4 regions of the Dongia soli genome follow, and region 1 is predicted to be linked to each of the others. Evidence: predicted binding sites of a transcription regulator. Region 1 holds the regulator's gene; each other region holds the start of a gene.
The links. The regulator PhoB, encoded in region 1, activates phosphate uptake and scavenging genes when phosphate is short. The targets are predictions, from matches to a motif close to TNTCATAAAACTGTCA.
Positions count from the first base shown of each region.

Region 2: a site for PhoB is predicted at 3,790-3,805, ahead of SMD27_RS22260 (RNA degradosome polyphosphate kinase). Genes of this name have one in related genera too.
Region 3: a site for PhoB is predicted at 5,667-5,682, ahead of SMD27_RS08405 (Na/Pi cotransporter family protein). Genes of this name have one in related genera too.
Region 4: a site for PhoB is predicted at 3,563-3,578, ahead of pstS (phosphate ABC transporter substrate-binding protein PstS). Genes of this name have one in related genera too.

Region 1 covers NZ_JAXCLW010000001.1:736,185-744,125, forward strand. The annotation lists gene rpe (ribulose-phosphate 3-epimerase) at 1-504, shown strand, start outside; gene SMD27_RS03300 (heparinase II/III family protein) at 519-2,261, shown strand; gene purH (bifunctional phosphoribosylaminoimidazolecarboxamide formyltransferase/IMP cyclohydrolase) at 2,344-3,969, shown strand; gene SMD27_RS03310 (universal stress protein) at 4,044-4,475, opposite strand; gene phoB (phosphate regulon transcriptional regulator PhoB) at 4,820-5,512, opposite strand; gene phoU (phosphate signaling complex protein PhoU) at 5,562-6,275, opposite strand; gene pstB (phosphate ABC transporter ATP-binding protein PstB) at 6,296-7,153, opposite strand; gene pstA (phosphate ABC transporter permease PstA) at 7,170-7,941, opposite strand, start outside.
Region 2 covers NZ_JAXCLW010000011.1:51,567-59,507, reverse strand. The annotation lists gene SMD27_RS22265 (Ppx/GppA family phosphatase) at 1-1,489, opposite strand, end outside; gene SMD27_RS22260 (RNA degradosome polyphosphate kinase) at 1,486-3,648, opposite strand; gene SMD27_RS22255 (SixA phosphatase family protein) at 3,945-4,484, shown strand; gene SMD27_RS22250 (CYTH and CHAD domain-containing protein) at 4,502-6,061, opposite strand; gene SMD27_RS22245 (c-type cytochrome) at 6,360-6,794, shown strand; gene SMD27_RS22240 (cytochrome b/b6 domain-containing protein) at 6,880-7,578, opposite strand; gene SMD27_RS22235 (LysR family transcriptional regulator) at 7,592-7,941, opposite strand, start outside.
Region 3 covers NZ_JAXCLW010000002.1:412,152-420,092, reverse strand. The annotation lists gene SMD27_RS08435 (LysR substrate-binding domain-containing protein) at 1-632, shown strand, start outside; gene SMD27_RS08430 (hypothetical protein) at 669-1,175, shown strand; gene SMD27_RS08425 (class I SAM-dependent methyltransferase) at 1,176-1,931, opposite strand; gene SMD27_RS08420 (MoaD/ThiS family protein) at 2,012-2,296, opposite strand; gene SMD27_RS08415 (WD40/YVTN/BNR-like repeat-containing protein) at 2,302-3,384, opposite strand; gene SMD27_RS08410 (MarR family winged helix-turn-helix transcriptional regulator) at 3,482-3,928, shown strand; gene SMD27_RS08405 (Na/Pi cotransporter family protein) at 3,950-5,584, opposite strand; gene SMD27_RS08400 (putative 2-aminoethylphosphonate ABC transporter permease subunit) at 5,812-7,551, opposite strand; gene SMD27_RS08395 (putative 2-aminoethylphosphonate ABC transporter ATP-binding protein) at 7,566-7,941, opposite strand, start outside.
Region 4 covers NZ_JAXCLW010000002.1:660,116-668,056, forward strand. The annotation lists gene SMD27_RS09550 (NAD(P)-dependent oxidoreductase) at 1-662, shown strand, start outside; gene mazG (nucleoside triphosphate pyrophosphohydrolase) at 824-1,645, opposite strand; gene SMD27_RS09560 (DmpA family aminopeptidase) at 1,823-2,884, shown strand; gene SMD27_RS09565 (DNA-3-methyladenine glycosylase) at 2,893-3,477, shown strand; gene pstS (phosphate ABC transporter substrate-binding protein PstS) at 3,766-4,788, shown strand; gene pstC (phosphate ABC transporter permease subunit PstC) at 4,907-5,911, shown strand; gene pstA (phosphate ABC transporter permease PstA) at 5,913-6,773, shown strand; gene pstB (phosphate ABC transporter ATP-binding protein PstB) at 6,766-7,626, shown strand; gene SMD27_RS09590 (nitroreductase family protein) at 7,672-7,941, opposite strand, start outside.

The DNA.
Region 1 (7,941 bases):
CGGCCCCATAGCACCCTGCCCTTCGACGTTCACCTGATGATCGCCCCGGTGGATGCCTTCGCGCAGGAATTCGCCGCCGCCGGCGCCGATATCATCACCTTCCATCCGGAGGCGGGTCCACATCCCCACCGCACCGTGCAGCTGATCAAGTCGCTCGGCAAGAAGGCCGGCGTGTCGCTCAATCCGGCGACCCCGCTTTCCGTCCTGGATCACCTGCTGCCGGAAATCGACCTGGTCCTGGTGATGAGCGTCAATCCGGGCTTCGGCGGACAGAAATACATCGCCAGCGCCACCGACAAGCTTCGCGAGCTCCGCCGCCGCATCGACGACGTCTCGTCGCGCCAGGGCGGCCGGCCGATCGACCTGGAGGTCGATGGCGGCATCAATGAGGAAACCGCACGGATCGCCATTGCCGCCGGGGCCGATGTTCTGGTCGCCGGCACCGCCACCTTTACCGGCGGCCCCGATGCCTATGCCGGCAACATTGCCCGTTTACGTGGCTGAGTGAGGTCTCCAGCGTGGCGGAAAGCGCAACCAGCGACACGATCCAGAGTCAGCCGCGCCTGCGCAAGGGGAACCAGCGGCCCAAACTGATCGCACCGCGACTGCAGACCATCTTCGCCCTGCCCCGCGATATGCTGGCTTCCCTGGCTTGGCGCAACCTGGCGCAGCCGGTCTATCGCAGCCGGCTCTACAATTGGACCCTCGGCAAGCGCTCCAGCGGCGATCTCACGATCAGTCCGCAGGAACTCTGGCCGGGCGACGAGCAGCTGGGCCTGCATCTGCTGGGCGGTGAATATCGCTGCGGCAGCGAAGTGGTGCGCAACCCCAAGCCGCTCGGCAATCCGATCGGCGTCAGCCTTGAATGGCGGCGTCAGATCAATGCTTTCGAATGGCTGGATCATCTGCGCGCCTGCGGCGGCCCTGCTGCCCGGCAACTGGCCCGGCAGCTGACCCAGCAATGGCTGGAAGAGAATCCAAGCTATGACAGCTTCGCCTGGCGCGGCGACATCCTGGCCGACCGGCTGCGCCGGATACTGCTTAACCAGGGCTTCCTGGAAATCCAGAGCGACGCGTTGTTCCGTTCAGCCCTGCTCTACAGCCTCAACCGGCAGGCAACCCATCTTGCCCGCGCTTTGCCCGATGGATTGGCCGGCAGCTCGCTTCTCAAAGCCGCCATTTCGCTGATGATCGCCGGGGTCATGCTGCCGCAGGGCGATTCCTGGCTACAGCGCGGGCGGAAGATCTTCGCCCAGGAAATCGGCCGACAGATGCTGGCGGATGGCGGCCATGTGGAACGCAGTCCCGGCGTCATGCTGGATCTGCTGCAACGTTTCCTTGATCTGCGTCACGTCCTGACCCTCGCACGCCAGCCGCTGCCCGATCATCTGCAGATCGCCATCGAGAATATCGCCTCGGTCGTCTACATGATGTGCCATGGCGACGGAAAGCTGGCGCTGTTCAACGATACCAGCGAGGAAACGCCGGAACTGCTCGGCGAGGCTTTGTCGCGCGTCGGCGACCGGCTGCGCGATCTCAGTCAATTGCCGCTGACCGGTTATCAGCGGCTGAAGGCCGGCAAGACGATGGTTCTGATGGATTGCGGCGCCCCGCCGCGCCACGGCCTGGACGATCATGCCCATGCCGGCACGCTGGCTTTCGAAATGAGCCACGGCACCCATCGCATCATCGTCAATTGCGGCGCCGCCCATCTCGGCGCCGATGACTGGCGCCAGGTGCAGCGGACGACCGCCGCCCATTCGACCCTGATCGTCGACGACACCAATTCCTCCATGCTGCTGGAGCACGGCGGCATGGCCTTGCGGCCAACCGTCGTCACCAGCCGGCGGGAGGAAACCGAGGGCCAGATCTGGCTCGATACCAGCCATAACGGCTATGACGAATCCTATGGCCTCATCCATCGCCGCCGGCTGTTCCTGGCGGCGGATGGCCATGAGCTGATGGGGGAGGATACGCTGAACGGCAGCGGCGGCAATGCCTTCACCTTGCGCTTCCACCTGCATCCACAGGTCCAGGCCTCGATCACCCAGAACGGCCAGGCCGCTCTGCTGAAAATACCTGGCGCCGGCGGTTGGCGGATGCGCGTCCAGGGCGGCGACATCGCCTTGGCCGAGAGCATCTATATGGGCCAGCGCGGCCAGGTACGCCGCAGCCAGCAATTGGTGGTGCTCGGCATGATCGATAACGACGCCACCCAGATCAAATGGGCGCTGCAAAAGGAAAGCAACGGCAAGAAGTAAGCCGTAGCGCAGGTGACGCGATCGTCCAGCCGCCGCGTTACGCCGCACAATATTCCGCCTTCACGAGAGACGACGACCGATCATGACGACCAGCAAGGACCAACCGCATACCGCTCAGCCGCGCCATGATCCCGCACCGCGCTTGGTGCGCCGGGCGCTGATTTCCGTCTCCGACAAGACCGATCTCATCCCCTTCGCGCGTTTCCTGGCGGACCGCAAGGTCGAGATCCTATCAACCGGCGGATCGGCCAAGGCGATTGCGGCCGCCGGCATCCCGGTCAAGGAAGTCTCGGACCATACCGGCTTTCCGGAAATCATGGATGGCCGGGTCAAGACATTGCATCCCACCATTCACGGCGGCATCCTGGCGCGGCGCGACCTCGATCATCATGTGACGGCGCAGCGCGACCACGGGATCGCCGATATCGATCTCGTCGTGGTCAATCTCTATCCCTTCGAGGCGACAGTTGCCAAAGGTGCCGATCGCGAGACCTGCATCGAAAATATCGATATCGGCGGGCCGGCGATGATTCGCGCCGCCGCCAAGAATCACGATTTCGTCGTCGTGGTCACCGATCCCGCTGATTACGCGCCGGTCATGGCGGAGATGGCGGCCCTCGGCGGCGCGACCAGCCTCGGTCTGCGGCGGCGCTTGGCGCTGGATGCCTATTCCCGCACCGCCGCCTATGACGCGGCGATCAGCGCCTGGATGGCGGAACAGGAACAGCAGGCTTTTCCCAGCCGTTTAACTTTGGCCGGACAGCGCCGCGACACCCTGCGCTATGGCGAGAATCCCCATCAGGCGGCGGCCTTTTATGCCACCGCCGAGCGGCGCCCTGGCATCGCGACGGCGGTGCAGTTGCAGGGCAAGGAACTCAGCTACAACAACCTCAACGACACCGATGCCGCTTATGAATTGGTGGCGGAGTTCGCCCAGCCGGCCATCGCCATCATCAAGCATGCCAATCCCTGTGGCGTCGCCATGGATGACGATCTCGCCACGGCCTATCGGCGCGCTTTCGCCTGCGATACGGTCAGCGCCTTTGGCGGCATCATCGCCGTCAACCGCGCATTGGACGCGGCCACCGCCGAACTCATCAGCCAGGTCTTTTCCGAAGTGATCATCGCGCCCAAAGTGAGCGATGAGGCGCGCGCGGTGTTGGCGAAGAAGAAAAACCTCCGCGTGCTGGAAGCGGGCAGCCTGCCCGATCCGATGGCGCATGGCCTTGCCATCAAGACCCTGGCCGGGGGTTTTCTGGCGCAAAGCCGGGATAATGGCCGCATCGATGAAGCGGCGCTGAAAGTGGTCAGCAAGCGCGTGCCCAGTGTGCGTGAGCTGGCGGATATGCTGTTCGCCATGGCTGTGGCGAAACATGTCAAATCCAATGCCATTATCTATGCCAAGGATGGCGCCACGGTCGGCATCGGCGCCGGCCAGATGAGCCGGGTCGATTCCAGCCGCATCGCCGCCTGGAAAGCGGCGGAAGCGGCCAAGGCTGCCGGCGCGGCGGAGAGCTGGGCCAAGGGATCCGTGGTCGCCTCGGATGCCTTCTTTCCCTTTGCCGATGGTCTGCTGGCGGCCGCCGAAGCCGGGGCAACGGCTGTCATTCAGCCCGGCGGTTCGATGCGCGACGAAGAGGTGATTGCCGCCGCCGACCAAGCCGGCCTCGCCATGGTCTTCACCGGCATGCGGCATTTCCGTCACTGATCAGGCGAGCCACCCTGGTGACTTTGCCAGGCAGTGGGTGCGCCAGGGAGACTGGCGCACCTTTGAACGGGAATTCAGCGAACGACCGTGACCGGGCAATGCGCCTTGGAAATCACATCGGTCGCGACAGAACCGAGAATGATGCGCTCAAGCTCATTGGAAATGCCGGTCGCGATGACAATGTGGTCGTAGCCCTTCTCTTCCGCATAGGAATTGATGGCCGAGGACACTCTGTTACCGGAGACGACGACGGTGTCGAAATCCGCGCCGCCCCGCGCCGCGACGACTTTCGCGGCATTACCAATCTGCTGATGAATTTGCCGCTCCACGGCGCCAAGCAGGACTTCATCCCAAAAATATGTCTTGGCGATACGATCCGCGGGGATCGGGTTAACATGCAATAAAGTCAGTTTCGCACCGGTATCCTTGGCCAGATCGGCCGCACAAGCGGCCGCGCGATCGGCTTCGTGTGATCCATCGACGGCGCAGAGAATTTTCTTCGGCATGACGGCTCCTTCCCAGTTTGCTTAACGGCAGCTTGTCGCTGCTTTCATCAGAATAAACGGATTTTCGCCACAGTAAACACAGGGGTATGCAGGACCGCCGAGGTCTTCGCGGAAAAATATTAACAAGCTTCGCCGAAGAGCCGGCCAGTCACCCTTCCACCGCAACCACTAGTGGCGGATAGCAAATCGGCATGGCTTGCGCCATCCCCAGAAGCGTCAAGCCGCAGCGGGCCATAGCTCCTGTTGGACTATGGGGCATTCTTGCCGCTTTTACGAGGACAAGCGAGACGAGGCGGAAAATGGCCTGGACGGAGGGAGGCGGGGCGACTGGCCGATCGGGACGGTCAGTCTTCCGCATCCAGAGCATAACCGGCGGAGCGCACCGTGCGGACGAGATCGGCCGCACCGTCGATATTGATCGCCTTGCGCAACCGACGGATATGCACGTCCACCGTCCGCGGTTCGACATAGATATCGCGGCCCCAGACCGAATCCAGCAATTGTTCGCGGCTGAACACCCGGCCCTGGTTTTCCATCAGGAACTTCAGCAGACGGAATTCCGTCGGCCCGAGATGGATTTCCCGGCCGGTCCGGCGCACCCGGTGGGTGATCAGATCCATCGTCAGGTCGCGGTAGCTGAGCGTCTCGCCCTGGGGTTGCGGCTTGGCCCGCCGCAACACGGCCCGCACCCGCGCCACCAACTCGCTGGGGCTAAAGGGCTTGGTCACGTAATCGTCGGCGCCCACCTCGAGGCCGCGCAGCTTGTCGGCCTCCTCGCCGCGGGCGGTCAGCATGATGACCGGGGTCAGGCGATGTTCCGGACTGCGGCGGATCTGGCGGCAGATTTCGATCCCGGAGAGGATCGGCAGCATCCAGTCCAGCAGAACCAGATCGGGCCGCTGTTCCTTGATCAGCAACAGCGCTTCTTCGCCATTGCCGGCTTCCAGAACACGGAAGCCTTCGCGTTCGAGGTTGTAGCGCAGCAGGGTTACGAGAGCCGCCTCGTCCTCGACGATGAGGATCAGCGGTTGGGTCATTTGGCCGTTCTGGCCATCGCGCGGTGAATTCATGGGCGGGCGGTTACGATCAGTTGCCGACTGCAACATTTGTTGTATCTCCCTTCGGACGCGATTCATCCAGGCTCTTGCCGTGGACGAGGAAGTAGATGATTTCGGCGATGTTGGTGGCGTGATCGCCGATACGCTCGATGTTCTTGCCGATAAACAGCAGATGCGTGCAGGCGCCGATATTGCGCGGATCTTCCATCATATAGGTCAGAAGCTCGCGGAACAGGCTGTTATACATTTCATCGACGTCTTCATCGCGACGCCAGACTGCCTGGGCGCGATCCGCATCCTTTTCGATATAGGCGTCGAGCACGCCCTTGACGATCTGCTGGGCAATCGCCCCCATGCGCGGGATCGAATTGACCGGCCGTACCGGGCTCTGCTGGTTGAGGATGATCGCACGCTTGGCGATGTTCTTCGCATAATCGCCGATCCGCTCCAGATCGGAGGCGATCTTGATCGCCGCGATCACTTCCCGCAGGTCCTGCGCCATCGGCTGGCGCAGGGCGAGGATGCGCACGGTGAAATTGGCAATCTCCTGTTCGAGGTCGTCGATACGCTTGTCGGATTGCACAACACGCGCCGCCAATTCGCTGTCGCGCTTGATCAGGGCATCGATCGCCGCGCTGAGCTGCGATTCGGCAAGACCGCCCATTTCGGCGATGACCTGGCTGAGATGTTGAAGATCGCTGTCGAAGGATTTGACGATATGATCGGTGCTCTTGGTCGACATACTATTCTCCGCTCCGCCGATCAGCCGAACCGACCGGTGATATAACCCTGGGTACGTTCGTCGCGCGGGCTCGTGAAAATCTGTTCGGTCTCGCCCCATTCCACCAAGTTGCCGAGATGGAAGAAGGCCGTCTTCTGACTGACGCGTGCCGCCTGCTGCATCGAATGGGTGACGATGATGATCGTGTAATTCTCGCGCAATTCATCGATCAGTTCTTCGATCTTCGCCGTCGCGATGGGATCGAGCGCCGAGCAGGGTTCGTCCATCAGAATGACTTCCGGCGACACCGCGATTGCCCGGGCGATACAAAGACGCTGTTGTTGACCGCCCGAAAGGCCGGTGCCCGGCGAATCCAGGCGGTCCTTGACCTCGTTCCACAGTCCTGCACGCTCCAGGCTGCCATGCACGATTTCGTCGAGATCAGCCTTGCTTTGCGACATGCCGTGAATGCGCGGCCCATAGGCCACATTGTCATAGATCGATTTCGGGAAAGGGTTCGGCTTCTGGAATACCATCCCGATCCGCGCCCGCAGCATGACGACGTCGAGCTTGGTCTCATAGATGTTCTCGCCATCCAGAGCGATCGTGCCGGTGACGCGGCAGCCTTCGATAACGTCGTTCATGCGGTTGAGGCAGCGGAGATAGGTCGACTTGCCGCAGCCGGACGGACCGATCAACGCCGTCACCTGGCGCTCGGGGATATCCAGGGCAACATTGAACAGCGCCTGCTTCTGGCCATAGAAGACGCAGACATCCTTGCTGTGGATCTTGGTGGCCTCGCTGGCCGGCGCCCGGCGTTCCTTGCCCGCGGCAGTCATCGGTAGCGCCATGCCATGATGGCCTGAACGCATCACGGTATTCGATGTTGCGTCGTTCATTTCATCTCTCCCACGCCTACCAGCGGCGCTCGAACCGGCGGCGCACGAAAATCGCTGCCGCATTCATGAGGATAAGGAAAACCAGCAGAACCATGATGCCGGCGCTGGTGCGCTCGATGAAAGCGCGCTCGGGGCTGTCGGCCCAGAGATAGACCTGCACCGGTAGCACCGTCGAGGGATCGACGATCGAGCGCGGGACATCGACGATAAAGGCGACCATGCCGATCATCAGCAGCGGCGCGGATTCGCCCAAGGCACGGGCGAGACCGATAATTGCGCCGGTCATGATGCCCGGTGTGGCCAGCGGCAGAACGTGATGCAGCACGACCTGGAGCTGAGAGGCACCGATGCCATAGGCCGCTTCGCGGATGGATGGCGGCACGGCTTTCAGCGCGGTCCGCGTGGCGATGATCACCGTGGGCAGGGTCATCAGCGAGAGAACCAGGCCGCCGACCAGCGGCGCCGATCGCGGCAGGCCGAAAAAGCCGAGAAAAACCGCCAGGCCGAGCAGGCCGAAGACGATCGACGGTACCGCGGCGAGATTGTTGATATTGACCTCGATGATATCGGTGATGCGGTTCTTCGGCGCAAATTCTTCGAGATAGATCGCGCTCATCACACCCAGCGGCAAGGCAAGGACGATCGTGGTGATCATGGTCAGCAGCGAGCCGATCAGCGCGCCCAGGATACCCGCCTGTTCCGGCTCGCGGCTGTCGCCGGAGGTCAGGAAGTCGAGGTTGAAGGCGTAGTGGACACGCCCCCCGGACTGCAATTTGTCGAACCAGCCG
Region 2 (7,941 bases), on a different contig from region 1:
GAAGACCGAAGGCGCGGCCGACGGCCTCCAGGCGGCGTGAAACGGCTTCTCCGAACAGCGTCTCCGAGCCGCGCGGCAGATGCAGTTCAATACGCCCATCGCGCAGAGCAAGGCTGGTCAGCTCAAGCATCTCGCTGGCGCCCCCACTGAGAGAATAGGCCAGGCGGATCGCCGCACCGAGGCGCATCGCAAACTCGGCATCGTCATCGTTGATCAGCGACCACAATGTCTCCATATAGGAAACGTCGCGCGTCGCGCCGTAGCGGATCGCGATGGCAAAAGCGAGGATGACGCGCTCGCCGTGATTGATGCCGGCCACGGGCAGGCGCAGCACCCGGGTGAAGGCTTGTTCGGCGCGGTAATCCGGATGTTCACGCCAGGTGATATCTGAGAGCAGGCAGGCCGCGACGAGCAAGCGCATCCGGTTCTCATCCTCGTCCCGGAAGAGCGGCATGATCCAGTCATCGAGCTCTTCGCTGACCGAACCGAAGCGTCCATCGGCGCCGGCGAGATCGGCACAGCCGACCAGGAGCGGATCGGCGTGCTGGGCATCGTCGTTGAGACTGCTGAAGAGATGCCCTTCGCGCAGACCGTAAGCCGAGAACAGCACCCGGTCCGGCTTGGCGATCCGCAGCAGCCGTTCCATCACCAGCGCGCCATAAGGCAGCGTGTCCAGGCGGCGGCGCGAGATGCCCGACATATTGCTCAGCGATTTCTTGCCGAGCCGGCTGCATATCTTAGCCAGATCCTCGGCCTGCCGTCGTCCCACGCGATATTCATGGATGACATGCAGGGGATAACGGCTTTGCTCCATGTGAATACGGGCCAGCGACCGCCAGGTACCGCCGACCGGATAAAGCGTGCGACCCCTGATTTCCGAGAGCCAGGGCAGTTTTTCGAGCTGCTTGTCGATGACGCGCTGGGCCGCATCCATGTCGCCATTGGTGGCCTCGACCAGCCGCAGCGGGCCGAGCGGTAAGGTGACCTGCTCGCCGATCTTGCCCTTGGTGATATGAACCAGCTCGACGCTGCCGCCCCCGAGATCGCCCATCAGGCCGTCGGCTTCGGGAATGCCGGTAACGACGCCCAAAGCGGAAAGCCGGGCTTCCTCCTCGCCGGAAATGATCTGCACCTTCTGGCCCGTTAACCGCTCGATCTCGCCGGCAAATTGTTTGCCGTCTCTGGCATCGCGCATGGCCGCGGTCGCAACCAAGTCGATCTGCACCACGTTCATCGCCTTCGCCAAAGTAACGAAGCGGTTGATATGCAGCAGGGCCAGCCGCTTGCCCTCGGGATTGAGCAGCCCGCTGCTTTCGACGCCGCGGCCAAGTCCAGGCAACGCTTTTTCGTTGAAGATCGGAACGGGACAGCGCGACCGCTTGTCGAAAACCACCAAGCGAACGGAATTTGACCCGATATCGATGACGGCAACGCGGCCAGGGTAAGATGCCGTGGCTATCGCTGCCGCTTCACGCGGTGTTGCAATCAAGTGATCGCCTTCTGTTGCAGATCGAGCTTGGGTGCCCGTTTCTGCTTCTTAAGCGCACTCCCGCGGCCTGACAAGCTAGGATTCGTCATGAAATAGGTATGCGCGCTGAAACCGCCCTCTTCGCCAGGCACCAATCGGTGATACTTACCCGAAGGATCGAGCGCCCAGCTCTGCAGATTATCTTTCAGATTGGCGATCATGATCTGGTCGAGAATCTGCTGATGCACGGTCGGATTCTCAATGGGCACAAGAAGTTCCAGGCGCCTATCCATGTTTCTTGGCATCCAGTCAGCGGAGGAAATGAAGACCTTCGCCTCACGCGAGGGCAAGGGATGCCCACCACCAAAACAGACAATACGCGAATGTTCGAGGAAGCGTCCGATGATGCTCTTCACGTGAATGTTCTCGGAAAGTCCCTTGATACCGGGGCGCAAACAGCAGATGCCGCGAATCACCAGCTCGATCTGCACGCCGGCTTGGCTCGCACGATAGAGCGCATCGATCAGGCCGGGATCGACCAGCGAATTGACCTTCACCCAGATGGTACCGGGACGTCCGGCCCTCACATGCGCGATTTCATCCTCAATCAATTGCAGGATCGTCGGACGCAACGTCATGGGCGCGAAAGCGACCTTCTCTGTCCGCTGCGGTTTGGCGTAACCGGTCATGTAATTGAACAGCCGCGCCGCGTCATGGCAAAGGCCGGGGTCGCTGGTGAAGAAGCTGAGATCGGTATAGATCTTGGCGGTGATCGGATGATAGTTGCCGGTACCGTAATGCACATAGGTACGCAAGGTCGGGCCTTCGCGGCGCATCACCATCGACACCTTCGCATGGGTCTTTAAAGCGACGAAACCGTAGACGACCTGCACGCCGGCACGTTCCAGATCGCGCGCCCAGCGGATATTCGCTGCTTCATCGAAGCGCGCTTTCAATTCGATCAACGCCGTTACCGATTTGCCCGCTTCGGCCGCTTCGATCAGCGCTTTGACAATCGGGCTGTCTTCGCTCGTCCGGTACAGCGTCTGCTTGATGGCGACGACATTGGGATCCCGCGCTGCCTGCAGGATGAACTGCACGACGACATCGAAGCTCTCATAAGGATGATGGACGACGATATCCTTCTGCCGGATCGCGGCGAAGCAATCGCCGCCGACATCGCGAATACGTTCGGGGAAACGTGGATTGAAGGGCTGGAACTTCAGATCCGGCCTGTCCTCGATGATGAGCTTCGAGACGCTGGCAAGACCGAGCAACCCGTCGAGCACAAAAACGTCCTCGCGGCTGACATCCAATTCGTTGACGACGAAGCTTAAGAGATCTTCCGGCATTTCCGCATTGACCTTCAACCGGATCACAGTTCCCCGGCGGCGACGCTTCAAGGCGGATTCATAATGGCGGACCAGATCCTCTGCTTCCTCGAGGATTTCGATTTCGCTGTCGCGGACCAGACGGAAAAAGCCTTTGCTGATGACATCGGAACCGGGGAAGAGATGGTCGAGATAGAGACTGACCAGGCCTTCCAGGGTGACGAAGCGGACATTGTGGCTATTGCCACCGGGCAACCGGATGAAGCGCGGCAACTGGTTCGGCATCGGCAACAGCGCGCGCAGAATTTTACCGTCGATCGCCTGGCGCAATTCCAGCGCCATCGAGAAACCCTGGTTCGGAATGAAAGGGAAAGGATGCGCGGGATCGATGGCCATCGGCGTCAGAACGGGGAAGATCTGATCCAGAAAATAGCTGTCGAGCCATTCGCGTTCGCTGGCGGTCAGCTCGGCCAGATCAATCACCGCAATGCCGTTTTCGCGCAGCTCCTGGCGTAACTGATGCCACCACATCTGCTGATTGTGCATCAGCTCGCCGCTGCGACGCTTGATCGCCGCCAATTGCTGCGCCGGGGTCAAAGCGTCAGAACTGGTGATCGCGACACCTGCCCGGACCTGACCCAGGAGGCCGGCCACCCGAACCATGTAAAATTCGTCGAGATTATTGGCCGAGATCGAGAGGAAGCGGACCCGCTCCAACAGCGGATGAGCCTTGTTCCCCGCTTCTTCCAGGACGCGTTCATTGAAAGCCAGCCAGGACAACTCGCGGTTAATAAACCGATGCGGCGACGTGATATCGATCGAGGAGGTTATTTGCTGCGAATCGTCCACGTCTTCCACCCTTTCTCCCGACCGCTGAAACGGCCCAGTCGCGACGGCATATTGGTTTGGCCGGCACCATTTTAAGCATTCTGGCTTAAGCTGCCGTCTAATTAAAGATCGACCCTATAGCCAAGTTGTATGGCAATCATATGACATTTTCATTGAGCTCACACCCCGGCTTCAGGCCGACGGAGCCGAGTTTTCTTGAGATTTTCTCGGACTGTCCCATATTGATTAGACTTGATGACTCTGATGTTGCGGGTCTGGGTATCGTAAACTGTCGTTGGTCTGGGAAGGGGATAAACGTGAAAAGGCTGATGCTCTTGCGTCATGCGAAATCCGCCCGGGATCAGCCGGACCTCCCGGATGCGGAGCGTCCATTGGCAAAACGCGGTATCAAAGCGGCTCCGTTGGTCGGCCGTTATATTATGGCCGAAGGGCTCATCCCCGATCTGGTCCTCTGCTCCGCGGCTGTCCGAGCCAAGCAAACCTGGGACCTGGTTTCGGCAGCCTGGCCCCATCAACCGCGACGACAACAATTGGCCAGTCTCTACATGGCGACACCCCGCGAAATGCTGTCCACGGCCCGGGAGTATGGTGGCGATACCGACAGTATCTTAATCGTCGGCCACAATCCGGGCATCGGCGATCTTGCCACCTGGCTGGTCAATCAGGGCGATGCAGGCGAGATCACCAGGATGCAGAGGAAATTTTCCACGGCGGCTTTGGCCGTCATCGACCTGCCGATCGAAAGCTGGCGCGACTTTCGCGATACAACTGTCAGCGCCTGGAATGGCCAGCTCGTCCGCTTTGTCGTTCCTCAGGATCTCGCCGCGGGAATCTAGCGCGACTTCGGTCACTCCTACTTCCAGTAATGGTCGGCCTTCAGGAAGGTTTTCCAGATACGATGGAATTGCTGCAGGTTGACATCGATGCGACTGGCCTGCCAGCCGAGGACGATACCCCGTGCAAGTTCGATCTGTTCCTTGTCGACAGTCCCTGCGGCATGCAGATCGTCCAATAGATCAGGCAGAAGCCGCTGACCAACGAAGGCATCGTTCAAGACTCCGAGACAGTCCTGAATGTCGGAAAGCGCTTCGCTATATTCCTTATATGGCCGCGATTTGTAGAACGACTTAAAGGCGTCGCCAAGATATCGCATTTTTTTGCCGGCGACGCGCAATTCGTGCAACTCGCTTTCCGCGATCCGTCCGTCAGCCCCACGACGCATCAGCTTCTTGTGCTGCTTTTTTAATAGCCGACCGGCGAAATCGGAGGCCCTGGTGCTGAGACTGGCCGTCGCAGAACTCCGCTGCCAACCGCGCGAGGCAAGCCAGCGATAGAGACGCAACTGAATCTCAACATAGCGCGGCTGGTCGAGCGTTTTATGAGTATGGTGGCGGGCCTCATGACAGCGATTCTTAGCCACCTCGAGCAAATGCCCGATCGCATCCCGGTCGGGAAAGCGCGCATGAATTGCCGTCAGCGTTTCGGCAATGAAGACATCCAGATCCCGTGCCGGACCGAATTGCTGCTGCAACCAGCGCAGATCATCCGAGAGCTGGAGATAAACGACTTCATCCATCAAGTCGCGATATGCGCGCACGATGCTGCGAAAGCGCCGCAAAGCGACGCGAAATTGATGAATGCCTTCGGGATCTTCGTTCTGTATAACGGCCGCTTCATTGGCATGCAGGGACGCCAGGCAATGTCCAGCGATCAGATGAAAGGCCTCGCTGACGTCGCAATCCGCCGACAGATCGAAGCCAGAGGATTTGACCGGTCCTGCCACATGGCCGGCCCGTAATCCGTAGCCGCGTGCGGCCTTGGTTTGATGTCCGAGGCGAAACGGCAAACGTCCAACCGCCGCCTCGGCAAAAGAAAACAGGGCTGCCGGGTCGCCCTGTTTCAACTCCAGCTCAACTTCCTGGATTGGTAATTGTTGGTCGCCGACGATGATTTGTCCCCGATCCAAGGCCAGTTCGATCACCGCATTTTCGAGCGCAATTTCCCAAGTCGCCCGACGATAATCCGTCGTGAAAGCCGGCTGCAGCCGGGCCGCCAGATCGGCATCACGACATAGTTCCTGGATTTCGGCATCCTGCACGAGCGCCAGATTGGGCACATCATCGGCAATCTGGCTCTCGAACTCGCGATAGGCTTGCGCGCCCGTTACTTTTGTGGTCGGCGCTTTAAGCGTTTGAATACGATAATGTCCAGTCCGCCGGATCCGCAGCGCCATGCCCTGACGCCGCAGCCACTCGTCCTCGCTATCGAAATAGGTATTCTGCAAATGCCGATTACTGGCCGGTCGCATTTGCTCAAGGTCAAAGGCCGCAGCGATCTTGGCCGGCGTGTAGGTTGTCCGCTTGCCAGCTACCGATTCCGGCAAGGTCAACTTAAGCTCGATCTCGTCAGCCATTCCGTCCCCGTACGATACGTCGCGAGAACCTACACAGCCATCTATTTGCTTAATAGTGACATTTTTATTTCAAGAAAACTATATCTTCGTGATTTGTTTTAGGCAAATTGACCGATTTTGCGGCGGACCCCTAGCGAGAAGAATGACAGAAATCGCAAGAAATTAGCTAATGTTGCGATACTGGTTTTCGCCGGGAATAAATTGTAACCATTCCTCGTCTACTCTGACCGCGATCTCCACCGGGGACAACATCACATTAGGGAGAACTTGGCGAATGCATATTCGAAAACTGTTCATTATGACGCTGGCAGCCGCAGGCATTCTGGGCGCGGCGAACATGGGACATAAGAGCCAGGCAGACGAAAAGGTTACCGACGTCCGCGAAGACGGCATGAAGGAAATGGGCAAGGCCCTAAAGTCTATTAAGGGCCTGATCTCAGATAACGGCGATAAAGCGGAGATCGCCGCGCAGGCGCAGAAGATCGTCAACAACTCTGCGAAGATTCCCACTTGGTTTCCCAAGGAAGCCGGTCTCGGCGAAGCCGCCAAGCCGGTAATCTGGGAACAGTGGGATAAATTCGAAGGCAATGCCAAGAACCTCAATGCGCAGGCGTCTCAGCTTGTGGCGGCGGCACAAAACGGCAGCGACATGGGCGCCATCCAAACGCAGTTCACGAACACCGGAAAGGTCTGCGGCACCTGTCACGAGGACTTCAAGAACCAGAAGGACTGAGCGCTTCAGGCGGTTGCCTATAGCAGATGTTCAAAGGCGGCTGAGTCCAGCCGCCTTTTTCTTTGCTCTTGGCTTGCCCACGCGTCTAGAGGGGAAAGGCGAAATAGATCCAGACCGGCACTACCGCTGCAAGGACCAGACACAGCAAAGCACGCCACACGGACGCGCGTGTCGCGCGACCCTCGTTAACCGCAGTTTCCACAACATCCGCCGGCAAATTCGCCGTGCCGGTAATCATCGCGCGTACCAAGTTCTCCCGCTTCCAGAAACGGTAGAAGAGGATCGCGACGATATGCAAACCTGCCAGGGCGAGGATGAGATTAAAATTGAACTCATGATAATCGGAGAGAAAGTCGCTCACACGACCGGGGACGAGATTGTAAAGCGGTCCGTCGAAATCCTCGAAATCGCTGGAAAAAAGTCCCGTGCTGGCCTGTAAGGCGACAATCAGGAGCAGAGCGAGGGCCATCAACCCGCCAGCGGCATTATGGCCGAAGGTATAGGAAGGGCGGCGTTTCCCCGCCATGCGCAGATAGCTGAAGGCCGCGCGCGGATGACGGAGAAATTGGCTGAAGCGTGCCGATGGACTGCCGCAGATGCCCCAGAGAATTCGGAAGATGAGAAGCCCGATAATGGTCAGCCCGCTCAAGTAATGAAGCCGCAAAGGGCCATTCTCGCCCAAATACCAACTGGCCAGCAGGCAGGCGACCAGCAGCCAGTGGAACAGCCGCGTGGGCAAATCCCACAGCGGTACCGATCGGAGATTGATGTCGTCAGGCTTCATCTGGACCCTTCCGTTATTTGGCATGAGAACGCACTGGCTTGCGCGGTTTTTCAGGACACGCGATCGGACCGCCATCCTGAAACCATTCGGCCATCAGATCGACGAAGACCCGGACCTTCGGCGACAAATGCCGATTCTGGGGATAGACCACATATAGGTCGTGTTTATTCACCGAAAATTTCTGCAGGATCTGTCGCAGCCGCCCGGATTCAATATCGGGACCGACAACGAAAGCCGGCAGTAAGGCAATTCCTGCCCCCGCACGCAACGGGTCCAACAGCAACTGCCCGTTATTAGTGTGAATATTTCCGTCCACGCGCACTATCTGATGCCCCTGTGGCGTATTGAAACTCCATTCGAAAG
Region 3 (7,941 bases), on a different contig from region 1:
CCCGCGGGCTGAAGCGCGGTCATCTGCGGATCGGGGCCGATGCGCCTTACCATTCGATCCCCTTCCTGGCAGCCTTCCATCGGCGGTATCCCAGCCTGCGTCTCTCCATGTCGATCGGCAATTCCGAGAAACTCGTCGCCGATCTGCTGGATCAACGTTGCGAGGTTGCCATCGCCGCGAACGTACCGGCGGATCCCCGGATCTTCAGCCTGCCCTTTCGCCAGGATTACCTGGTCGCCTTCGTGGACCGGGCGCATCCCTGGGCGAACAAGCGCCAGATCGATCTCACCGACCTCGCCGGCAAGCGCCTGGTCCTGCGGGAAGCGACATCCACCACGCGGCGCACCTTCGAGGCAGCGATCGATGCCGCCGGCATTACGATCGGCGAGGTCCTGGAGATCGGCAGTCGAGAAGCGATCCGCGAAGCGGTTGCCGCAGGACTGGGGATCGGTATTGTTGCCAATTCGGAATTCGGCGATGACGTGCGCTTGAAGGCGTTGGAATTTGCCGGTCCGCTGATGCAATCGATGGAATATGTCGCTTGCCTGAACGACCGGCGGACGACGCCTCTGGTCAAGGCATTTCTTGATATCGTGCGGGAAAGCATCGCCGATGGAAAAGGCAGTCGCTGACCGGACGCAAGTTGTGGGGCTTCAATGAAGCGTAATATGCGTGGGTCCATTGGATTCGTTCTCCTCCCGCTGCTGCTGGGCGGCATTGCCCATGCAGCAACGGCGGACGAGAATCCTGCCATTTGGCAACGGATCGATAAGAACGGCATCAAAGCCAGCAATGTGGAAATGGGGCCCGGCAGCGTGGTCGCGATCACCTGCCCTGCCGAGACGACACTCGCGCAACCAAGGCTGATCATTCAGATCCAGAAATTGCGAAACTCGTTTTTTGACGAGAAGCACATCTACAACCTGCGCGTGGCGGTGAACGATTACCGCCAGGAATTCGGCATGAAGGCGATGAAAGGCTATTTCGTTTTCGAAGCCAAGGACATCAATCAACGGCTCCAGTTCAACGAACTCGTCCAGGAACTGGCCAAAGCCTCGGCGGCTGGCGCGGATATGGCGCAGATCGCACTCTCCAGTTTGGGATGGCGCGGTGAAATGCCGCTTACCGGTGCCGACCGCGCCTTGCCTGGATTGATGGATGGCTGCGATCAGTGATTAAGCAAGTCGGCCGATCGGAATGATCTCCTTGGAGGTCGGCATGCAGGCCCCGCCCTTCCAGTCGCCGAGCCAGCGCTCGATTACCAGCCCCGCCTCGTCGAACATGCCTATGAGCGTTTCCCGCGCCGGAAACGCGATCTTCGATCGAGCGTGATAACGGCGGCCATCCCCGATCACCTCGTAATAGGTATCGTAAGTGACGATGTCGGTTTCCGGGTCGTGATGGACATCGTTCCAGGCTTTGACCTCGCCGGCTTGCGGATGCTGGAGGAATCGCTCGGATTGATCGGGGGTCCATTCGAGCCATTCCCGGCAATGGGGATTCCGTGTGTCGAAGATAAATCGCCCATTAGGGGTGAGATGCTCGGCGATTGTCAGCAGTACGGCTTTCCGGTCCGCATCCGTCAGAAAAACCTGGAAAGCGTGGCCGGTCAGCAGCACGAGATCGAACCGGCGGCCGAGCCTGACGGTCCGCGCATCGCCTTCGACCCAATTGACGCTTTCGCCGCCCGGCCGGCGCCGCGCGACATCAAGCATCGCGCCGGCCGGATCGACGCCAGTGACATAGCGACCGGCGCTCAGCCCCGCAGCCAGCCGACCGGTACCGCAGCCAAGATCGAGAACGGATTTGGCTTGCTTGGCGAGATCGCGACAGTAATCGCAATCAGCGGTCCAGTCGTTTTCCAGGTCATAGAATTGAACCAGATCGGGATCGATATACAGGCGATCGCCGGACAAATTGTTCGTGGCCATTGCTGAGGCGGTTCCGATAGCGGCGGGACGGATGCTGTTGAGAACCGCTTATACTTAAAACGGCCGATAATGGAAATGCTTCACCCGCCGCTGATCGCCGTCAAGATGACGACGTCCGACCCATCTGCCAAAGACGTCTGCAACGTGGCGCGCTCCCCGGCAACGAAAATGTTGATGTGGCGCCGGATCGACGGGCGGGAATCGCAAAGGCGGTCGCGCATGCCCGGCCAGCGGTCGTCCAATGCATCGATGGCGTCTTTCACTGTCGCCGCCTTCAACCGGACCTGTCGCGGCGCATCTGGAAACAATCGCCGCAAAACCACCGGCAGCGTCACATCGATGATGGGTAGGGTCTGCTCCGGCATTGCATTCAGACATCCACCACCAGCGTTTCCACCGAATAGACGGGCGGCAGATGCTGCGCGATACAGGACCAGCGATCGCCTTCATCGGCGCTTGCATAGAGCATGCCCGTATTTGTACCGAAATAGACTCCGACCGGATCGAGACGATCCGTCGCCATGGCCTGCCGCAAGACGCCGAAAAACGTATTTTCCTGCGGCAAACCTTCGCGCAAATCTTGCCAATTCTTGCCGCCGTCGCGGCTACGCCACACCGCCGCCTTCGCATCCGGCACATAGCGGCCGGCAATATCGCCATTCAAGGGCAGCAGAAATACAGTTTCGGGATCGCGTGGATGCACGGCAGCGGGAAAGCCGAAACTCGACGGCAGGCCGGTTTCAATGCTTTCCCACTTCTGCCCGCCATCCTCGCTGCGATACATGCCGCAATGGTTCTGCTGATAGAGCCGATTGGGCTTGGTCGGCGCCATCACGATGCAATGCACGCATTGCCCGTATTCCGGATAACGCTGATCCTCGGGTAGAAAATCGGCCCGTGTGCCGCGATTACGAGGCTCCCAGGTCGCGCCGCCATCTGCGGTGTAGAAAACACCCGCTGCCGAAATGCCGACCCAAATTTGCTTCTGATCCTCCGGATGCGGAATGAGCGAATGGAGGATGAGACCACCGCCGCCTGGATGCCAATCGGGCCGTGACGGATGCGCGCGCAAGCCGGCGACATGTTCCCAGGAAAGCCCGCCATCGGCGCTGCGGAACAGGCCGGCCGGTTCAACACCGGCATATAAACCATCGCGACCACGCGCCAGGCTCCAGACCGATTTCACGGGCTCCTCGCCGGCGGCATAAGCCAGCCCTTCGCTGGAATGCGTCCAGCTCTCGCCAAGATCCTCGGATTTCCAGACCGCCGGGCCGAACCATTCGTTCCCGCCACCGCCATAAATGACGCCGCGCTCCTCATCGGCAACGACATGATTGATCGGCCAGGTCTCGCAGAAGGGTCCGCGTAATTTCCAGCTTCGGCGGTGCGTGTCGCTTTCGAGGATAAAGGCGCCTTTCTTGGTGCCAAGCAGGATAAGTACCTTCCGCGTCATGAGAGCTCCGTCACTTCGGCAGGTGAACAAACGGCCGTTCAGGCCTGGGCAATCAATAAGGACTGGACTTTTATGTTGATATCAACATTATAGAAGAATGTCAAACCACGATGCGCTTCCCTTTCAGATCACCCTTCAGGTCCGTGATTCCTGCCTTTGCCTTCACGTACAGCGCGCCGCGCGCGCCTTAGCTCGGCGCTTCGACGATGCGCTACGTCCTGTGGGTCTGACCAATGGGCAATTCTCGCTGCTGATGTCCCTCAACCGGCCCAGCCCACCCAGCATGAAGGAAGTTGCCAGCTTGCTGGCGATGGACCGCACCACCCTCACCGCCAATCTGAAACCCCTCGAGCGCCGCCAGTTGGTCACTATAACCGTCGATGATGCCGACCGACGTAGCCGGCTCATGACGCTGACACCTGCCGGCCAAGCCCTGTTGGCGGCGGCCTATCCAATCTGGCAACAGGCGCAGAGTGCTTTGGAGAAACGGCTCGCCGGCACAGATCTGGACCAGCTTCGGGCGGCATTGATCGCCCTGTCCTAGGTCACGCTGTTCGTGAAATGCTCAGCGCAGGCGCGATGGGCTAAGTTCGCCCGCCAGTTCCAGAATTGGCTGCGCCACCAGCGCCAAGTGGCTGTTGATGCGCTTCAGATCTCGCAGGATATCGAGATGCAAGCCGCTGGTGGCGATGCTTTCGATGCGGCCGCTACGTAGGCGCTCAAGATGATTTTCCGCCGCCGTTTTTTCCAGTTCGCGGAATATCTGCTTCTCTGCAAACAGGCGACGGGCCATGCTGAGATCGCTGGACATGAAGACATTCATTGCCAATTCCAGATTCTCGTTGAGGCGCTGATGAATCTCTTCGATCTCGCGCGCTCCCTCCTCGGAAAACTTGAGCGCGTATTTCACCTTCTTGGCGGCCAGTTCCATGAGGCTCTTATCGAGAATATCGCCGATATGCTCGAGATTGGTGATGAAGGAAATGAGATCGATCACGCGCCGATGATCCCTTTCATTCATTACCTCGCGATTGATGCGGGTTAGATAGAGTTTGATCGCCTCGTTCAGCCGATCGATGTGATTGTCCAACGCCGTCACATCTTTGATCAGCTTGCGGTCATCGCTGCGAAAGACGTTCAGCGACATGGTCAGCATCTGACCCAGCAAATCCCCCATCCGCAAGGCTTCGCGAGCCGCATTGGCCAGTGCATCGGGCGGTGATTCCAAGCTGCCCTCATTGAGATAATGCGGCGTCGAGGGGTTATCGGGACGCGCTTGTTGCGGCAAGAACTGAGTCATGGCGCGAGAAACCGGCCCCACCAGCCAAATACCGCAAGCCGCCATGGCAAGATTGAAGACAACGTGAAAATTCAGCGTCTGGCGCAGCCCATCGCTTTGAAAAGCCGCGAGATGCGGCTGCACATAAGGAATAAGCGGCAAAGCGATGATCACGGCGCTCAAGCGGAAGGTCATATTGCCGAACGGCACCCGGCGGGCCTCGGCGGGCTGTGACCAGTTGGCCATGATCGGCATGATGTCGGAGCCGAGGTTGGCGCCCAGTACCATAGCCAAGCCAAGATCGATAGGCACCAGCTGCGCAGTCACGAAGGACGCAATCAGCAGAACGATCGCCAGGCTGGAGGTTGATAGTATGGTCAGCACGGCGCCGAGAATGACACCGAAAACCGGCGCCGACTGCATGGTCTGCATGATCTCCGGCAGGAGCTGCGCGTCACGGATCGGTGCCGCGGCAGCTGTCAGCAATTCGAGCGCCAGGAGGGCGATGCCGAGGCCGACGACGGCACGACCAAGATCCTTCAACTGCGTATTCTGGATCTTGTTGAACATGATCCAGCCGATCAGGATCGCCAGCGGCGACAACCACTGGAGCGGCAAGGTATAAGCCTGGGCAACGAAGCTGGTCCCGATATCGGCGCCAAGCATGATGGCGAGCGCCGCCGACGTGCTGAAGAGACCGCGCGAGGCGAAAGAAGACGCCACGAGACCGGTCGCGCTGCTCGACTGCAGTAGCAGCGAGACGATGAAGCCGGTGCCCATGGCACTGAAACGGTTCGACATCGAATTGCTGAGAAAATGGCGGAGCTGCGTGCCATAAGCGCGCAAGATGCCCGTTCGCACCATGCGCAGCCCCCATAGCAACAGGGCAACAGCCCCAAATAGGTGCAGCAGAAAAACCATTCTTCCTTACCTCTGAACAGTCAGCGCTGCGGACCGCAAGATGTCAATCTTCGCCACTAAATGCCCCACAAGACACCAATATCGTCATGAAAATGTAACATATATTTCCTGACGAGAGGTAAAGTTCGCAATCACGTCATTTAGATGGGGATGAAGGTCGCGAATCGGCAATACGCGATTCGGTTACAAGCGGGAACGCCCAGCCTGGACCCCGGTGTTCTTTCCGGTCATCGCATGCGCCAAGCCTGGCTACGGCGTTGGAGGCGTTTTGCCACCAGTGCCTGAATCCCGCGCAAGACGGCGGAGGTAGCGACGATCGTCATGCCCATGGCGCAGGCTTGCGCCGTATTACCGGCATCCTCCGTATTCAGGGCGGCAATGGACATCAGCTTGGTCTCGCTGGAATAGAGGAAGATCACAGCAGAAACCGTGGTCATCGCATTGACGAAATAATAGATTCCGATATCGACGATGGCCGGCATGCAAACGGGGACCGTGACGCGCCAGAAGGTCTTATAGAATGGCACCTTGAGCGAAGCGGAGACCGCCTCGAATTCGGCATCAACCTGTTTCAGCGCAGTCATCGCCGTCAGATGGCAAACCGTGTAGTAGTGGGTAATCGTATTCACCACCAGAATGGTCATGGTCGTATAGATGAAATTCAACGGATTGTTCGGCGCGTTGAAGAAAAAGATGTAAGCGAGACCCAGGACAACACCGGGCACGGCCAGCGGTATCATGGCGCAAAAATGTATAAGGTTGCGGCCCCAGCGGAAGCCGTTGCTCTTCTCCACCATATATGCGTTGACGAACACAATCGTCGTGCCGATCACGGCAACCAGGGTCGCCATGCGCAGGCTGTTGAAGTAGTCGCCCCATCCGCCGGTACCCAGTGCACCGAAATCATATTTCGACAGGGTCAGGGTCAGATTGTAAGGCCAGAATTTGATCAAGCTGCCGAAGGCGGCCATCCCGAGGATCGCTAGCAAAAACACCGAAACCATCAGGCAAAGCAGCAGAGAGAAACCGTCGACCAGCGACCGCGGCTTCGGCGTCAACGGCACGGCACGTGCCGTCAGCAAAGCCACTTGCTTGCGCTGGACAAGGCGATCTGCGGAGAAGGAGACGACAGCCGGCAACATCAGCATGAGACCGACAACCGCTCCCATATGGAAATTGAACTGGCCGATTACCTGCTTATAAACATCGGTAGCAAGAACGTTGTATTCACCGCCGATCACCTTCGGCACACCGAAATCGGTAAAGACCAAAGTGAAGATAACGAAGCCTGCACTGATAAGGCCATATCTGCAGCCGGGCAGCGTGACGGAAAAGAAAGTTTTCATCGGCTTTGCGCGCAACGCGTCCGCCGCTTCGTAAAGGCGCTGATCTGCCGTGGAAAGTGCAGTCACCAGGATCATCACGGCATGCGGAAAAGCGAAGAACACTTCGCCGATGATGATACCGATCGGCCCGTAGATGCTTTCGCCGAACAACAGCGATTTGAGCACCCCCTGATTGCCGAAGAGATAGACGAGCGCCAGACCGGGCAGCAAGGACGGCGCCAATAAGGGGATGAGCGCGATGGCTTTGAACAGGCCGCGTGCCGGCATACACGACCTAGTCAGGGCATAGGCATAGCCGAAGGCCAAGGCGAGCGTCACAATCGTGCTGATCACCGCCATCGAGACGGTATTTTCCAGCGACTGCGTCAACGCCGGATCCTGGAAATAGGCGACGAAATTCGCCAGGCCGACGAATCCGCCATTGGCGTCCTCAACGGATTTTTTCAGCAGCGCGTAAAGCGGCAGGACCACTGTGAGCATAAAGAAAACGCCGACCAGGACAAGGCACCCGCGCATGATGAAATCATCGCTGCTGGCCTTGGGCCGGATGATAGGCGGCTTCTTGCCTTCCGCGATCTCAGCCCGACGCGCGCGGGGAGCGGTCATCGTCATTTCAGCCATGGTGGTCTCCGCCCTTACCGGTGCTGATCGGATGTGAATAGACGCAACCGATCTTGCGGCAAGGCGACCGACAGACTGCGTCCCGGCGCCAGATCGAGATCACGCATGGCATTGATGGAGAAATCCGCCTGGAAACGGACTGCGTCATCCTGCAGGGCGGACAATTGCGCACGACAGAACGAGCCCAGGAACTCCAGCCCCTCGATACGCGCTTCCAGGACGTTCCCTTGATCGGGACGGATGCCGCGGACCTGCACATCCTCGGGCCGCAGGCAAAGATGGAATTCACCCTTCCCATATTCCGAAGCGTGGGGCACGACGATGTCGATATTGCCGATACGCAATTCGCCGGCACCCGAGGCTGCAGCCTTGAAGAAATTCATCTGACCG
Region 4 (7,941 bases), on a different contig from region 1:
ACGATCTGCGAAGCGTCACCATCGGCGCCGATGGTGCCTTCGCCGGCATGGCAAAAGACAGTCTTTTCATCGATCACACCACGGCATCAGCCGATGTCGCGCGCGAATTGGGCGGCATCGCCGCCGACCGAGGACTGAATTTCCTTGATGCGCCCGTGTCGGGCGGGCAAGCGGGAGCCGAGAACGGCAAGCTCACCGTCATGGTCGGCGGCGAGCAGCCGGCTTTTGATCGGGCCAAGCCGGTGATCGATAGCTATGCGAAATCCTGCGTCCTGATGGGGCCCGTCGGCAGCGGACAGCTCACCAAGATGGTGAATCAGATCTGCATTGCCGGTCTGGTTCAGGGCCTGTCCGAGGCGGTCAATTTCGGCCAGAAGGCAGGGCTGGATATCGCCAAGGTGGTTGAGGTGATCTCCAAAGGGGCGGCACAGTCATGGCAGATGGAGAATCGCGCCTTGACCATGGCCGACGGCAAATTCGAATTCGGCTTTGCCGTCGACTGGATGCGCAAAGATCTGGGCATCTGCCTGAACGAGGCGACACGGAACGGCGCCCGACTGCCTGTTACCGCGCTGGTGGATCAGTTTTATGCACAGATCCAGGCCCGCGGCGGTCGCCACTGGGATACCTCCAGTCTCATCCATCTGCTCCAGAAACCCTGATCAATAGACGGCACGGGAAAACACGCAGCCCGCGCTTTGCGGGCTTCTATGGTTTAACAAATCGATGTAATCGGCTGTCTTTAAAATATAAAAACGGGTCTGGGCCTAACCTTATAGGTCTGCGCGATAGGTCACAACCCTGGTGGTTGAGTTTTTCTAACTCAGCGCCGTTCTTCTACCTTGGCTTGTTGCCAGGCCGCTTCCATACGATCGAGATCGGCCTTATCCGGAGAGCTGCCTTCTGCTGCCAGGATCGTTTCGACGCGGCGGAAGCGGCGCTCGAACTTGCCATTTGCTTGACGCAGCGCGGCTTCAGGGTCGACCTTCAAGTGTCGGGCGAGATTGGCGCAAACGAACAGCAGATCCCCGATCTCGTCGACCAAACGCTCGGCTGCGCCGCCCGTTTTTATTTCCGTTTCGACCTCCGCCAACTCTTCTCGCACCTTGTCCAAAACCTGCGCCGTTTCCGGCCAGTCGAAGCCGACGCGGGCGGCGCGCTTTTGCAGCTTATCGGCCCGCATTAAGGCGGGCAGGCCCAGCGCAACTCCATCCAGCGTGCTGGGCTCGCGACCGCTGGCTTTAGCCAAGCGTGCCCGCTCCTCAGCTTTCCGGTGCTCCCAAGCCACCGTCTGGGCGTGCGAAGTCTCGATTTTTTCATCAGAAAATACATGAGGATGACGCTCTATCATCTTATTATTGATAGATTTAATAACGTCAACCATCGCGAAGTCGCCTGCTTCCCCGGCCATCTGGGCATAAAAAACCACCTGGAATAACAGATCGCCCAATTCCCCCTTGAGTGCCGGCATATCGTTTTGCGAGATCGCATCCGCCACTTCATAAGCTTCCTCGATCGTATGGGGGGCAATGGTGGCGAAGCTCTGTTCGAGATCCCAGGGACAGCCATTCTGGGGATCCCGCAAGCGGGCCATGATGTCGAGCAACCGGTCCAGGGCGGCAGCGGCAGGGCTGGGTGTGGTCATATCTGGTGAGCCTTCGAATGCGTGTCGCAGAGGGGCTGACTATAGCCGCCCGGTCCCGGTGATGAAATGTTCGATAGGGCTCGGGAAACCGACGGACCTTCGCGTTCGGAGGTGGTGACGGGCTGCGCGCAATCTATTAAGACGAACGATAATACCTTCGATCAGGAAGTCAGCGCGATGATCAAGCGTTTCAGAGCCCGCGATCTATCGATTTCGCCGGGGCACCTGCCAATTGGCCCATTGAATGCCATTACCGACGTGGCTGGTTTGCTGGTCGGCCATGTCACGCTATACGACGGCGATCGCTTGCGGACAGGCGCGACGGCGATCCGGCCTCATAGCGGCAATCTGTTTCAAGACAAGGTGCCGGCCGGTCTCGCCGTGCTCAATGGCTACGGCAAGCTCGCCGGGGCGACGCAGCTCTTGGAACTGGGGGAGCTGGAGACGCCGATTGTCCTGACCAATACACTCGCCGTCGGCCGCGCCATCGAAGCCGTCAATCAATGGACGCTCGCCCAGCCTGGCAATGAATCAGTGACATCGGTCAATGCGGTCGTTGGTGAAACCAACGACAGCCGGCTCAATGATATTCGCAGCGGTCACCCGACCGTGGAGCAGATCATGGCGGCGATCGAGAAGGCATCCGATGGTCCCGTGGCTGAAGGCGGGGTCGGGGCGGGGACGGGGACAGTCGCTTTTGGTTTCAAAGGTGGTATCGGCACGTCGTCCCGCCGGCTGTCCGGCCCGCAGGGCGGCTATACGCTCGGCGTCCTCGTTCAATCGAATTATGGTGGCGATCTGCGGATCGATGGCCGCCGCTATGCAGAGCTGACAAAGATCGAGGCTGATACGGATGGGTCGATCATGATCGTGCTGGCGACGGATGCGCCGCTATCCGATCGCAACCTGGGCCGTCTGGCGGAACGAAGCTTTGCCGGTCTCGCGCGAACCGGATCGGCTCTCAGCAACGGCTCGGGCGATTATGCCATCGCTTTCTCCACGGCCGAGGCCGTGCGGCGGACGCCATCGCGCCGCGGGGCCGCTGCTGAAGTTGCCGACTTGCCGAATGACCGGATGTCGCCCTTGTTCCAAGCGGCGATCGAGGCGACCGAGGAAGCGATCCTCAATTCGCTTTTTATCGCCGAGACGACAGAGGGTTATGATGCGGGTCGCCGCACACCATCGCGCATCGAGGCTTTGCCGTTGGATCCGATCATCCGTTCGCTCAATAAAGGGTGAGGCGGTTGATGCCGGATGCTCAACCCCTGACGCAAGCCTTCTTCGCACGTCCGGTGGTGACGGTCGCGAAAGAACTGATCGGCTGCAAATTGCTTTTTGCGGGCTGCGGCGGAATCATCGTCGAAACCGAAGCCTATGATCACGAGGATCCGGCTTCCCACTGTTATGGTGGACGGACGCCGCGCAATGCCTCGATGTTCGGGCCGCCGGGCCATGCTTATGTCTATCGCTCTTACGGTATTCACTGGTGCTTGAATTTCGTTTGCGGCCGTCTTCCCAAACACGGCGAGATGGCGAGCGGCGTGCTTATTCGCGCAATCGAGCCAACGGACGGTTTGGAATTGATTGAGGAACGCCGAGGGACACGCGACCGGCGCAAATTGTGTTCAGGACCGGGACGCGTCTGCCAAGCATTGAACATCACCAAGGTGCAAGACGGACAGCCGCTCGATCAGCCACCTTTTTCCGTTCTGCGTCGTGCCAGGCGCCACGACATTGTAATCGGGCCTCGCATCGGCATCACACGTGCAGCCGAAACTCCTTGGCGTTTCGGCATGGCAGGGTCGGTGTTTCTCAGTCGTCCCTTCGCCTGATCTGCGATCGTTGATAATGCGAATCAATTTGGCCGACTGTCGGTTCGCACCGCGATTTTGTCCGTCAGCAAAACCAGCGTAAATCTGTCTCTTAACTGACAATCTATAGATCCCGTGTGTCAGCAATCTTGCTGATAACGACGCATTCTCCGCCACTGATAGCGCAGCTCGTCGGTTGAGAGACTGATTCCGAAGTTAAGACGGAATCGTCAAAAAAGGGTAACAGGGTTTGGACTATGTGAGAGCTCCCACCGCAAGCCATTCGTTCGAATTGGGAGAACTCTACAAATGAAGTATTCGAAGATGATTACGCACACTGTCGCAGCGACGCTGTGCGGGATCGCGTTGATTGGAACTGCCAGCGCTGCCGAAATCACGGGCGCTGGCTCTACGTTTGTTTATCCTATCCTGTCCAAGTGGTCGGCTGACTACAGCACGGCCACCGGCAACAAAGTGAACTATCAGTCGATTGGCTCCGGTGGCGGTATCGCGCAGATCAAAGCGGCGACCGTTGATTTCGGTGCGTCTGATATGCCGATGAAGCCGGACGATCTGAACCAACTCGGTCTCGGCCAGTTTCCTTCGGTTATCGGTGGCGTCGTTCCGGTCGTCAATCTGCCCGGCGTTGCTGCTGGCAAGCTCAAGCTGTCGGGCTCGGTTCTGGCCGATATCTATCTCGGCAAGGTCCAGACCTGGAACGACCCGGAAATCGCCAAGCTCAATTCCGGCGTGAAGCTCCCGGATACCAAGATCACCGTCGTTCATCGTTCGGATGGATCGGGCACGACCTTTAACTTCGTCAACTATCTCTCGAAGGAAAGCGCCGACTGGCAGTCGAAAGTGGGCGAAGGCACCTCCGTCTCGTGGCCGACCGGCGTCGGCGGCAAGGGCAATGAAGGTGTGGCTGCTTACGTGAACCGCATTAAGGGTTCGATCGGTTATGTCGAATACGCCTATGTCCTGCAGAACAAGATGACCTATGCCTTGATGCAGAACAAGGCGGGCAAGTTCATCGCCCCGAGTGCGAAGAGCTTCCAGGCTGCTGCGGGGACTGCAGACTGGACCAATGCGAAGGACTTCTATCTGGTTATGACGGACGCGCCGGGTGAAACGGCTTATCCGATCACCGCGACCACCTTCGTGCTGATGTACAAGCAGCCGAAGGATGCCGAGCGTTCGAAGCAGGCTTTCAGCTTCTTCAAGTGGGCCCTCGAAAATGGCCAAAAGCAGGCCGCTGCGCTCGATTACGTGCCGCTTCCCAAGGAGCTGGTCAGCCAGATCGAGACCTACTGGAAGGCAGATTTCAAGTAATTGAATCTGTCTGGCGTCTAAGCGTCACATCACGAGGCCTCTTCATAACGGGCGAAGCGGAAGCATTTCAGAATTGCGATGCTCCCGCTTCGTTGCATGATGTCGGAAAGCAATATTCATGGCCAATAATCATCTTGCCGCCGACCTTCCGGTTTCCTCCCAGAAAAATACCGCGGGGATGAGAAGCCGGCATTCCTGGAAGGACGTGGCAGCCGACAAGGCCTTCAACTGGTCGATTGCAGCAGCCGCCTTTTTCGTGCTGATCTTGCTTAGCGGCGCGGCGCTGTCGATGCTCTGGGGTGGGCGTCTAGCTTTCGAGACATTCGGTTGGCGCTTCTTCTATGGAACCGAATGGGATGCCGTCGGCAAGAAATTCGCTGCACTTGTCCCGATTTACGGTACCTTGGTGACATCGATCATCGCCATCCTGATCGCAGTCCCGGTCAGCTTCGGCATTGCTTTCTTTTTGACGGAAGTCGCACCACGCTGGATGCGTGGACCGGTTGCGTCGGCAATCGAACTTCTCGCCGGCATTCCCAGCATCATCTACGGCATGTGGGGGTTGTTCGTTTTCGTTCCCTTCATGTCCGATAATGTTGAGCCCTGGCTTGATAGCAACATTGGCCCGCTGCCGGTGATCGGCCCTCTGTTCCAGGGGGCGCCTATGGGGATCGGCATGCTGACCACCGGCATCATTCTCGGCATCATGATCATTCCCTTCATTTCCTCCGTCATGCGCGATGTTTTCACGCTTGTTCCCGTGACGCTAAAGCATTCGGCCTATGCGCTCGGCTGCACGACGTGGGAAGTGGTTTGGGATGTGGTCTTGCCTTATACACGCACGGCGGTGGTCGGCGGCATCATGTTGGGTTTGGGACGCGCGCTCGGCGAAACCATGGCGGTGACCTTCGTGCTCGGCAATGCGCATAATCTCAGCGTCTCGTTGCTGGAACCCGGCAATTCCATTGCCGCGGCAATCGCGAATGAATTCACCGAAGCGGATTCGGATATCTATCTCTCGTCGCTGATCGCGCTCGGCTTCCTGCTGTTCATTGTCACTTTCATTGTTCTTGCCGCTGCGAAGCTAATGCTGCGGCGCCTCGAACGCCAGAAGGGAGCGTGAGATGAGAGCTGTCAGTCAATCCCGTTTCCGCTGGCGCCATGCCAAAAACAGGATCGCTATGGGGCTGTCCACGCTGGCAGCGCTGTTCGGCCTGTTCTGGTTGGCCTGGATCCTGCTAACGACCTTCATCAACGGCGCCAGCGCCATCAATCTCAAACTCTTCACGGAGATGACGCCGCCGCCGGGCGAGGAGGGTGGCTTGCTCAATGCCATCTTCGGCAGTCTTGTGATGGTTGGTGTTGGTATTATCCTAGGCACGCCGATTGGCATCGCCGCCGGCACGTTCCTTGCCGAACGGGCCCGAAAAAGCAAGCTCGGCGAGACCATTCGCTTCGTGAACGACATTCTGCTCAGCGCGCCGTCGATCGTGATCGGCCTCTTCGTCTATACGTTGATCGTACGTCAGACGGGGCACTTCTCCGGTTGGGCCGGAGGTATTGCACTCGCCTTCATTCTGTTGCCGGTCGTTGTGCGCACCACTGACGAAATGCTGCAGCTCGTGCCCAATTCGATGCGCGAGGCGGCTCTGGCACTTGGCTTGCCGCAATGGAAGCTGACGACCCAAATTCTTTATCGTGCGGCGAGTGCCGGCATGGTGACCGGTGTTTTGTTGGCCATCGCGCGTATCAGTGGCGAGACGGCGCCTTTGCTGTTTACCGCGCTCAACAACCAGTTCTGGACGGATAATCCTGCCAATCCCATGGCCAATATCCCCGTGGTCATCTTCCAGTATGCGTTGAGCCCCTATGACAGTTGGCATTCCTTGGCCTGGGCGGGCGCGCTCATCGTGACGATCTTCGTTCTCTTCATCAGCATTACATCGCGTGCGCTGTTGGCACGGCGGAGGCATGGCAATGATTAACCAACGTGCAGCAACCGGTAGTGCCGCTTTTCATCCGCTGGCCGGCCTGCGGGCGACAGCCCATGCCGCCAGCCTGTCCGCGACCTCGCGCGACAACGAGATTATCAAGATCGAAGCGCGGGGGCTGAACTTCTTCTATGGAAAAAGCCAACAGCTGCACGATGTCGGCCTATCGATCCCGCAAGATCGGTTGACGGCGATCATTGGTCCATCCGGTTGCGGTAAATCGACGCTGCTGCGGATATTCAACCGCATGTACTCGATCTACCCGGATCAGACAGCGACGGGTACCTTGCTACTCGACGGACAGAATGTGCTGGATCCGAATTACCCGCTGAGCCGCTTGCGCAACGCGATCGGCATGGTGTTCCAGAAGCCGAACCCGTTCCCGATGTCGATCTACAACAATGTCGCTTATGCATTGCAGCACCACGAGAAGCTGTCGCGCCAGGATCTTCATGACCGGGTAGAAGAGGCATTACGCCAGGCCGCGCTCTGGGACGAGGTCAAGGATAAGCTCAAAGATAGCGGTCTCAGCCTTTCCGGCGGTCAGCAACAGCGTCTCTGCATTGCACGGGCGGTTGCTTTGCGCCCGGAAGTCATCCTGTTCGACGAGCCGACATCGGCTTTGGACCCGATCGCAACCAGCAAGATCGAGCAGCTTTTCTATGAGTTGAAAAGCCAGTTCACCCTGGTCGTTGTCACTCATAGCATGCAGCAGGCGGCGCGTGTGTCAGACTATATCGCCTTCATGTATATGGGCGAATTGGTCGAGTTCGGAAACACAGTGCAGATCTTTGAACGACCGCAGGACGAGCGTACCTCGGCCTATATCACGGGTCGCTTGGGATAACAGCCGGTTTGGGAAGAAAAGGGGGAGGGTATCAGCCTTGCCTCCTCAATTGTTGCGCGTTCGCAATCCCTGCGCATCAAAGATTTCCAGCATCTCGTCGAGCGTCGGCCGGCGCGACGGGATTGGCGTCTCGACAATGGTGCCGATGCTGATGAAGCCGAGTAGGTGATCGGTCCCTTCGGCACCAAAAGCCCGCCGCACCTCTGGATCGGCGCAACGCGACCCACTGAGAATGATGGCGCCGTAGCCCAGACCATAGGCTGCCAACAGCATGCTCTGCATGGCAGCACCGGCGCAGGCAATCTGTTCCGCTTC